Regions from separate parts of the Cytobacillus pseudoceanisediminis genome, predicted to be linked through region 2. Evidence: riboswitches for the same ligand, from Rfam matches in the RefSeq annotation. Region 2 holds a riboswitch; the other holds the start of a gene.

Region 1 (5,336 bases), 1.4 Mb from region 2:
CATAATGAAGTGATGAAGATTGCTTCCAAAAAACGCATGGCGGTTGTCACCGTCATTTTAGTCATTCTAGTCTCTATGTTTACATACGCACAATACCGGGAGATACAGGAGAAAATCGAAAAACAGGGCACTCTGGACTGGAGAGTGGAGCTTCAGCAGGAGATTGTCGATCGGCAAAATCGGCTGGCATCGAGCGGAATCCAGGACGAGTTCAGACAGTTCCTTGAATTTGATCTGAAGCAAAAGCAGTATTATCTGGACAACGATATTAATCCAAACTATCCTGGAGCCCCTACGTTTATCCGCATCTTTTTCTCACAGGGAATCACGCTTGTCCTGCCTTTATTCATTATTATTATAATGGCTGATATTGTGAGCGGGGAATATAATGATGGCACCATCAAAACATTGCTGTCCCGGCCGGTTAAACGATGGAGAATCCTAATGGCTAAATGGCTGACGGTTTTGCTTTATACCTCCATGCTGATGGCGGCAACCGTGATTGTCTGTTATGGGGTTTCAGGAATCGTACTCGGTTATGATGGCTGGACTGCACCTATTTTGACCGGATTTCAAGCTTCTGCATCTGGTGAGTTTTCAACGGAATACATCCATACCCTGCCGATGTGGGAATACCTGCTGATGTCAGTTGGGCTTGCCTGGGTGGTAACAGCGGTTGTTGGAACCATAAGCCTCATGATATCGGTTCTGGTGAAAAATACAGCGACTGGAATTGGGGCGATGATGGCCGTGTTAATCGCAGGCACCCTGTTATCTTCTATCGGTTCGAGCTGGACGAGCTCCAAGTATTTAGTGAACTTGAACTTTGATCTGATTAACTACTTAGAAGGTCAAGCTCCGCCGATTGAAGGGATGTCACTGCCATTTTCATTAACCATGCTTGGGATTTGGGCTGCCGCCTGTCTTGCTGTTGCGTTTTGGAATTTTACTCAGAAGGATATGTATTAAGAGTGTCATTATATAAGGATAATCCTTATTAGTATTTAGAGTTCAGAAATAATTGATTGACAATTGGGTGAATTTAAATTATTATCGCTTTAATTAATTAAAAAATTGAATATTTTCTTCTTATCCAGAGAGGTGGAGGGACTGGCCCTTTGAAGCCTCGGCAGCAGGTTCTGATGAATACTGTGCCAATTCCAGCAAGCGCATCGCTTGAAAGATGAGAAGAGGGTTGATAAAACTCTCTTCTTAGGAGGAGAGTTTTTTAATTGCTTATAAATCCAACTTAAGTTATGCGAAAAGTAGATATTTAAAAATGCAAGAGGAGAGAAGAAAAATGAAATATGGTTTCTGGTTGCCGATTTTTGGAGGCTGGCTGCGAAATGTAGAAGACGAAAATATGCCGCCAACCTTTGAATATGCTAAAAACGTCATTCAGTCGGCTGAAAAATGGGGATACTCGACTACGTTAATAGCTGAATTATATTTAAATGATATTAAAGGACCGGACCATGATTCTCTTGAAGCCTGGTCCACGGCAGCCGCACTTGCAGCCGTGACGGAAAAAATTGAAATTATGACCGCGATCCGCCCTGGTTTTCATAATCCTGCTGTAGCAGCAAAAATGGCAGCCAATATTGATCAAATCAGCAACGGCCGTTTTACTCTAAATGTGGTTTCTGCCTGGTGGGCCGAAGAAGCGCGTCAATATGGCGGTATTTTTACAGAACATGATGAGCGTTATGCCCGCACTGAGGAGTTCATTGATGTTCTAAAAGGGTTATGGACGGAAGAAACCTTCCATTATTCCGGTCAATTTTACGACTTAAGGGACACGAAGCTTGCTCCAAAGCCAGTTCAAAGACCTAACCCGATTCTTTATGCAGGCGGTGAAAGCGAAAAAGGCAAGCAGACCATTGCAGAAAAATGTGATGCTTATGTTATGCACGGCGGAACGGCTGAGGAGATTGATCTGAAAATAGGAGAAATGAAGGCACGGCGTGAACAAACGGGCAATGCGCCATTCAGTTCTTTCGGAATGGCTGCTTATGTTATTTGCCGTGATACAGAAGAAGAAGCTCTTGCTGAGCTTGAAAAAATCACGGCTGTGAAGGATTCCAGCGGTTACGCCGGTTTTAAGGATTTCACTACAAAGTCACAATTAGAGCAGCAGATTCAGCTGCAGGATTACTCTGTCTCTAACAGAGGTCTGCGGCCAAACTTAGTAGGAACACCAGAGCAAATTGCTGATCGGATTTTACAATATGAAGAAGCTGGCCTAGACTTATTATTATTGCAATTTTCACCTCAGCTGGAGGAAATGGAACGCTTTGCAAAGACGGTTATGCCATTAGTGGAACAAAAACGCAGTTTAATAAAGAGCTAGAAAGGGGCCATAATAATGAGCAAGGTATATGTAATTCATGAAAATAGTGAGTGGACAGTCCATTTGACAAAAAGGCTGGAGGAACTGGGTGTTCCTTATGAAGAATGGCATTTGGACGAAGGAACGGTAGATTTATCGGCAGAACCTCCAGAAGGAATCTTCTATAGCCGGATGAGTGCTTCTTCTCATACCCGTGATCATCGCTTTGCAGCTGAATTTTCGGGACAAGTATTGGCCTGGCTTGAAGCACATGGCCGTACAGTGTTGAATGGAACGAGCGCTCTGAAGCTTGAAGTTAGTAAGGTTTTGCAGTACTTGGAATTAAACAAATCTGGTGTCAGGACTCCCAAAACGATTGCAGCGGTTGGAAAACAACATATTATTAAGGCGGCCGAAGCATTTGCCGGACAGCCGTTTATCACGAAGCATAACCGTGCCGGCAAAGGCCTGGGTGTTCAATTATTCCATAGTATTGAAGCTCTAAAAGCTTATGTGGAGGGACCTTCCTTCGAAGAGCCTGTTGATGGCATTACCCTTGTTCAGGAATATATTCAATCTCCCGAAAGCTATATCACCCGCTGTGAATTTGTCGGAGGCAACTTTGTTTATGCCGTCAGGGTTGATACATCGGAAGGATTTGAACTATGCCCTGCGGACGCATGCCAGATTGGCGACTTATTCTGTCCTGTTGGAGAAGAAGCAGAAGAGAAGCCAAAGTTCCAAATCATTGAAGGTTTTGAGGACGAAATTTTAGAAAAATATAAAGACGTTCTGGCCAGGAATCATATTCAAGTCGCTGGCATTGAATTTATCAGAAATGCTGAAGGTGACATTTTTACTTATGATATTAATACAAACACAAACTATAACTCTGATGCAGAAGTGAAAGCTGGAAAATATGGAATGCTTGAGTTAGCTTCATTATTAAAGAAGACATTGGAAGAAAAATACGCTGCAACTGCAACGGCTTAATTTGTGAGGACCTGCTATAGCAGGTCCTATTGTCTTTTACTGCAGCATGTTTTATAAAGAAGCAATCCCAATCAATCTTGCGATGAGAGGGATTGTTTCTTTAGTGCTTAAGAGAGCTGCCTAAACCAGGCAGCTTTTTTTACAAACTGGGCAGGTTAGAAATTGGAAAAATAGGTGGATTTTATTGATTTAGCTTTAAAAATATAGATATGGTTGTTAAGAGATAAAGGAATTATCCATACATAGGATTGGACTATAAATGAAAACGCTGCAGGAGATGACAGTGTAATCTTGAATATTAGACAGAAATGAAGATTGCGGAGGAATAGTATGATCTCTGATTTAGAATTGATGGAGCTTCATGTGAATGTGTTATTTAGACATGATAGTGAAAATCGACTGATAGCTGTGAATGAACCCCCTTACGGTGCAGCGCCACGAATTTTCATTGGTGCCACTAGAATGGGTAGTATAGTAAGGTATTCAAACTCACTGGATAAGAGTACTATAGAGAAGTTAGACCAAGTTATAGGAGCTAACCCTGGTGCTCATCCAGGGAAAATAATAAAGGCATTAAGCATTGACCATCTTTTAAGCAATGTATGGACTGGGCCCGCGTATGTATTTCCTGATGTAAGGGACAGGACTTATTCAAGAGCAATTAAAATAACTCATGAAAACAAAGAAATTTTAAAGTCTCAGTTTCCATATACCTATGAAGACTTTGAATACAAGCAACCCTGTTTTGTAATAATTGAAGACAATATACCAGTTTCAATTTGCTGTAGTTCAAGGAAGACTTCAAAAGCCGACGAAGCAAGTTTGTTTACAAATGAAGACTACCGTGGAAGAGCATACGGTGCAGATGTTGCAAAGGCCTGGGCTGCAGAAGTTCAGATACAAGGACGCATTGCTCTATATAGCACTTCTAAGGACAACTTAGCTTCTCAATCTGTGGCAAGGAAGCTGCAATTAGCTCAGTATGGAACAGACATTCATATAAGCTGATTACACATGACTGCTTTTGCATCTAATAGGGCATTAATCCAGGAGGGATTAGTGCTGCTTTTGTTAAAGTCACTATTGGACAAACGGGGGAGGCTGGTTGAAGAAGGAATTTGTTTTTATTTCTTGAAATCATAAGAAATAACTATATTGAAAGGGTGAGATTATTGAAGTTATCAATTATAAATAGCATGAGAACGAATAATTTTAATGATGAACGTATAATGCAAAAAATCACGGAATTGTGGAAGGAAGCTTCTGAACGTCTAACTAAAAATGAAAGCATTACATACGGTGTGTATTATGAATATGAGAGTGACTACAAAGGTGATTATTCATTAAGCGTTGCTATTGAAGACAAAAATGGGGAAACTATTATAGACATACCGAAAAACGAGAAATACGAAATCTATAAAGTGGATTCATCTAAAGAACAAGGTATTTATAATACTTGGAGAGAAATATGGGATCAGGAAGAAACAGGTTCGTTAAAAAGAGCTTACTCATATGATTTTGAAAAATACTACTCGAATGGGGAAGTTGAAATTCACATAGCAATAAAGTAGTTGACAATTTTTTATTGAACTTTTGCCTTGCTTTTAGATCTAGCTGCCATTCCAGGTGGCTTTTTCCTTTTTCTTAAGAAACGGGTTTGGGCGGGAGAACATATGCAGCGTAAATGAAAAACGGAGTGGCTTAAGGTGCGCTTTTCCCTGGTAAGGTAAATAGCTCTCACCAAATTGGTGAATTTATAGAAATCGATGATTTAATCAAATCGACAGCCATCTATGCCAAAGATTATTTGAATTAAGCCAATTTTAAAATCAAAGGCCAGGTATTTCGTTTAGCCAACAGTCAACCAGAAAAATAAAATGTACCCTATTCCTCACTGTTTAGTTGAGTAGACAATTAATAAGGTCTGCCCTATAGGGTACTTTATTTGTCATGATAGTATTTAATTAAGATTATTTTTTCGTTATGGCCGACAGTCGAAAATGAAAAATTACAC
Region 2 (5,336 bases):
CAACGAAGAAATTTTAAACTTTCGGAAAAAAATGAATGGTAAATTTTCCTTTATGCTTTTGCAGAAAGTGATGTAATGCCTGCAGCTGCTTCGATCGCCTGTTCCAGATCTTCAATCAAATCTTCCGCATTCTCGATTCCGATAGAAATTCGAATTAGATCCTCCGGCACTCCCGCAGCTTTTAAACCTTCTTCATCAAGCTGCTGGTGAGTTGTACTTGCAGGGTGGATAATCAGGCTCTTTGCATCCCCGACATTTGCCACATGTGCCCAAAGCTTCAGGCTGTTTATTAGCTTGGCACCTGCTTCTCTTCCGCCAGCAATTCCAAACACAACCACAGCTCCTGCTCCTTTCGGCATGTATTTATCCGCCAATTTTTTATCCGGATGGCTTTCATTTCCAGGATACAGGACCCAATTAACAGCTGGATGCGCCTCTAGATACTCCACTACTTTTTTCGTGTTGGCAACATGCTCTTTCATCCGTACATGCAAAGTTTCAAGCCCCAATGTGAATTGAAATGCACTTTGCGCACTCATAGCAGGCCCTAAGTCTCTCAAAAGCTGTACGCGTGCTTTGATAATATAAGCCGCCTCGCCAATTGCTTCGCTATAGACAATATCATGGTAGCTGGGATCTGGCTCTGTAAAGCCCGGGAACTTATGGGAATTCCAGTCAAATTTTCCTCCGTCTACAATAATTCCTCCCATTGTTGTTCCATTGCCGAGCAGCCATTTAGTCGCAGAGTGTATAACAATGTCAGCCCCATGTTCGATCGGCCTGCATAGATAAGGTGTAGCAAAAGTGTTATCGACAATCAGCGGCACACCATTCTCGTGTGCAATTGCTGCTACCTTTTCAATATCCAGGATTTTTAAGCTTGGGTTCCCTATCGTTTCGGCAAAGATGGCCTTTGTTTTATCTGTAATCGCGTTACGGAAATTTTCCGGCTCTTTTGGATCAACCAGTTTCACTTTAATTCCATACTTGGGAAGTGTGACTGCAAACAAATTATAAGTACCGCCATATAAATTGGACGCAGCAATAATTTCATCCCCTGCTTCAGCTATGTTTAAAATGGCAAGCGTAATGGCAGATTGTCCGCTTGCAAGAGCCAGGGCACCAACTCCTCCTTCAAGCAAGGCCACTCTTTCCTCAAATACACTTACAGTCGGATTATGTATCCTGCTATAAATATATCCTGGCTCTTTAAGAGCAAAGAGATCTGCAGCGTGATCTGTATTCTTGAACTGGTAAGCATTGTTCTGGTAAATCGGTACCGCCCTTGCGCCAGTTACAGGGTCTGGCTTCAGTCCCCCATGCACTCCAATTGTTTCAAAACGGTATTTTTTTTGTTTATCAGTCATTGCTTTCTCTCCTCTATAAAAATTTTAGTATTTCTTATCGAAAAACTAAGAAAAATGCAAGGTGCCTGGAGCTAGACAGTTATCAAATTTCAAAGAAAAAAGTCTGATATTATGAAAAAACCCTCTTCATAAGAAGAGGGTTTTATCGTCTCTTCTTATCTTCCAGAGCATCCCGCTCTGCTGGATTTAGCACCGTGTACTTTACCGGTTGCCGGGCTTCGCTGGGCCAGTCCCTCCGCCTCTCTTGATAAGAATATTCAGTTAATTGATATTAAAACGATATTATCATACTATTTAAAAAATGGTCAAGTATTGTGATATGAAATTTTCCCTAAACAGAAAAAGGATTCGAGGAGCAATTTTTTTCTGAAGGTGGTTTCCATCTTTATTTTATTTTGGAAAATAGCATCCCTTAACTTTAACTCGCCTGAAATCAGTGACAGCACAGCTTCTTCAGAGCCCGAGACCTCCACATCAAAATTACTGGTGTGACTGGCCTTCCGGATTTCCCCATTCATAATTTCCAGAGGAATGCTTATATTTCCCGCCTTAATAAGCAAAGAGAAATTTGATTTTCTTAAAAAGTATCCAAGATGACCTTTAGACTTTAATTCCCGGATAAATACATCAGGTAAATCCTTCACAGCCTCACCTCTTTTAATGGGTTTATCATCTTTAATATTCAGTAATAAATGGCTTCAATCCTTTAATTTTCTTTCGACAAAATCAGAAGATCGCTGGAGCCAGACAGTTCTCGCATTTCAAATTTATTAATTCTGGAAGAACCAGAAAGACAATACCTGTTTATTAGGCATTGTCTTTCATTTCCCGAGAAATATGTCAGATTATACTGTTTTTACGGAAGGTGATGCAGTTTTTGTCTTTTTATAGTTTTTGAAAACAAAGAAAAAATAGAGAGAGCCAATCAAATATAAAGAAGCTGTAATGGAGAATACGAGTGCATATCCCCAATAATCTCCATATCTCATGACAATTCCTGTTGAAATAGGCCCCATTACAGCCCAGCCCAGATTGAAAACCATCTGATTAACGGAGTTTGCCAGCCCTTTCATCGAATCATTTACCCTAGACATCATCAGCGACATTTGTATTGGGTTTCCAGCATTCATTAATGCCTGCCGGAACAAAAAGCCGATGGCAGCCAGCCAAAGATTCTCTGTATAAGCAGTTAAAAGCAGAAAAGGAAGTGACATGAGCTGCAGGATTACAACTGCTCTGACTTCTCCCACCTTCCTTACCACAACCGGGCCGATAATCATAGCAAAAGCTGTGGCAGCCTGCCCTAATGAAATAATAATGCCAATGGCTGAATTGGAAGCTTCAAAACGGTCTGCGAAGTATAGATTTAGATAAGGGATAACCAGTCCTGCTCCAATTCCTATCAGCAGCTGCGCAAAAGCAAACATGGCGATAATTTTGACGCCTTCATTATTAGCGGATAGGTTTTTGAACGAAAAACCTTTTATGCCTCTTACATCGTTTTTATCTTTCGGAGCTTCTGCGAAACGAAGGATGGGAACAAGGCCTGCTATGAAGAAAACACTTGCAATCAGAAGTGTAATCCGGATGCTGGTGAGCTGGTCCACAAATAAAGAAAATACATCCGTAAAGATGCCTCCGCTTAAGTTTCCGATTACATTTGCACCCGTCATAATGGCAAAATGGATGCTGAATAAATGAACCCTTTGGTCAGCCTTAGAATTCTCAGCCAGCCATGGTATGCCGGATACTTGCAGAAATGCTGTAGTCAGCCCTGTAAAAAAGGCAAATAAAATCAGGAGTTCCTGCATTTCAACCATACTTCTGAAAAGCATAGCGACACCCGTTGCAACAGCCCCGAACAGCATCGCTCTTTTTCTTCCAATTCGGTCGCTTGCGATTCCTGCCGGCACAAGAATCAGTGCTGTGGCGAGTGCAGTCATAGATATGATTTGCCCATTCACACTTTCGGAGTAGCCAAGCTCCCTTATGTAAAAATTATAGATTACCATGAATATCCCAAAGCCTATTTGTGTAAGGATATTCGCCATAAAAGCCAATTTTATATTGCGGTTATAGCCTTTAAATTGGCCTGCCCACTCCTTGTAAAATGCCATCCGGATCCCTTCCTGCACTGTATGTTTATTTCGATTCCCTAAGTATCATACTCTTTCAAAAGGATTTTGTAAATATATTTAGAATATTGAAAAGGCGAATTTCTATATTTTTTTAAAATGCAAAAAACCAGGAAGCTTTGCTCCTGGCTTTCTCAATAGATGCTTCTGATTCTATCCAACAAATAGGGAACTGATCGGAATGCATATAATTTTTCCTGTAAATTTCCTTCTTTAAAGATGAGAAGACAAGGTACGCTTTCCACTCCCCATTGTTCAGCCAATTGCGGCATATAATTTAAGTCCGCTTTCCCAATCTTTTGATCAGGCAGCAATTGTTCTGTAACTGTCAGCATCTTTCCTGCCATCTGACAGGTTCCGCACATAGGCGTGTACAAATAGATAAGGGCAGTTTCTTGCCCGTTAACCGCTTCCTCAATCTCCAGCTGCGACCATTCCTGCATTTTATCATCCTTACTTTATCTGTCTAAATATTGTGTATAAACGTCAATATTAGCTCCCAGCAGCACTGTAGCCAAATGATGTTCCGGTGCTGTCGCTACTTCTCTGTACATTCTATCGATGTATAGATGCTCTGCCTCTGGAAATTCCCTTTTAAACTGTTTTCTCAGCTTTTCACCGGCTGAATCGGCATCCACCAATATATATACATCCTTATCAAACAGTGTGTCAATTAATTCATCCAGCTTGGTAATGCTTATTGTTCCATTTGTGCAGATAATCTCTACAGGTTCTCTTATTATGTTTTTAACCTTCGTTTTATCTGACTTTCCCTCGACAATAATAACTTTTTCCGGAATTCCCTCGTTCATCGTCATCACCTGAAAGGAGTTATTTTGAAACTGTTGCTTTAATGTTAGCTGTTTACTCATGAGATTGATCTTAGATTGTAAATATCCCGTTGATTTCCGCTGGGAGAAATGAGAGCCTCCTGCAGGATATTGAATAAGCTTCCTGAATTAGCATCTGTACAAAGAAAATGCGGAAGCTTTTTCGAGGATCAAGTGCCCTCCGCCCCAATCAACTCAGTTGACAAACTTAGTTTATCGTAAGCAAAGTTTACAAAACAGCCAAATTTAAAAAACCAGTCTTACATTGGTACTTATCTTAATATATTCAATATTCTCGGTTATGGTGTGAATCTCCTGCCCATATTGGAGGTTAGGACTGCGCTGATTTTACATATTATTCTACAGCTTGATAAAGGAAATATTTTTGAAGAAAAATAATCATTGTAGTACTCTTAAACAGCCTATTTCATTGTATGCCCGGTAATATTGCTTTATCCTATTAAATAAACAGCGGAATCCATTCCGCTGTTTACAGTAGTCAGCACCAGCCGCCTTCGTCACAGTCTGTGTAGCGCTCTTGCGCTTTATCTGGAACGGAGACATTCTGATATATTTTTTGGTGGTCGGTCTCAAAATGATGGGCCAGGTTAAAGGAAGAGCCTTCAGGAAGGCTGATTTGGCCAATTTTTTCGTTCTCAAGATAAAGATCAATCCCATTACTTTTAAGCTTGCCGACAACCCGATCTGTAATATCGATTTTCTGCTGATTCAATGTCATGGGTAACCAATCCTTTCATGCTTTTGGGTATCTATAGTTTGCCCTTTCTCTGCAAAAGAAAAAATAGCAATTAAAGCCAGTTAGAAAAGCGCAAGCGCCTTGTCCACCCCGACAATCACAAGACGAGCCTTACAGAAAGGCGTCCTTTGCCTTTTTGGGAGGATTGCCTGAAATGTGGAGGCGACTGCCCAGGCACGACAGGCATAAGACGGTTCCTGTAAGAAGGCGTTTTTCCTTCTGAAAGGAATCGGCTTATGCTTCCGAG

The links. Region 2 has a riboswitch for S-adenosylmethionine ahead of M5V91_RS25715 (O-acetylhomoserine aminocarboxypropyltransferase/cysteine synthase family protein). Riboswitches for the same ligand answer to the same signal wherever they lie in the genome.
Region 1: linked by a shared signal. The riboswitch ahead of M5V91_RS18145 (LLM class flavin-dependent oxidoreductase) and the one ahead of M5V91_RS25715 (O-acetylhomoserine aminocarboxypropyltransferase/cysteine synthase family protein) in region 2 are both predicted to bind S-adenosylmethionine.

What each region holds. Positions count from the first base shown of each region.
Region 1 is NZ_CP097349.1:3,378,307-3,383,642, reverse strand. Features, by position in the region: gene M5V91_RS18150 (ABC transporter permease) at 1-969, shown strand, start outside; SAM riboswitch class I at 1,087-1,190, shown strand; gene M5V91_RS18145 (LLM class flavin-dependent oxidoreductase) at 1,301-2,350, shown strand; gene M5V91_RS18140 (ATP-grasp domain-containing protein) at 2,366-3,322, shown strand; gene M5V91_RS18135 (GNAT family N-acetyltransferase) at 3,653-4,330, shown strand; gene M5V91_RS18130 (GyrI-like domain-containing protein) at 4,495-4,893, shown strand.
Region 2 is NZ_CP097349.1:4,813,138-4,818,473, reverse strand. Features, by position in the region: gene M5V91_RS25715 (O-acetylhomoserine aminocarboxypropyltransferase/cysteine synthase family protein) at 51-1,367, opposite strand; SAM riboswitch class I at 1,520-1,621, opposite strand; gene M5V91_RS25710 (SCP2 sterol-binding domain-containing protein) at 1,673-1,885, opposite strand; gene M5V91_RS25705 (MFS transporter) at 2,213-3,484, opposite strand; gene M5V91_RS25700 (thioredoxin family protein) at 3,637-3,945, opposite strand; gene M5V91_RS25695 (toprim domain-containing protein) at 3,961-4,314, opposite strand; gene M5V91_RS25690 (YusG family protein) at 4,832-5,071, opposite strand.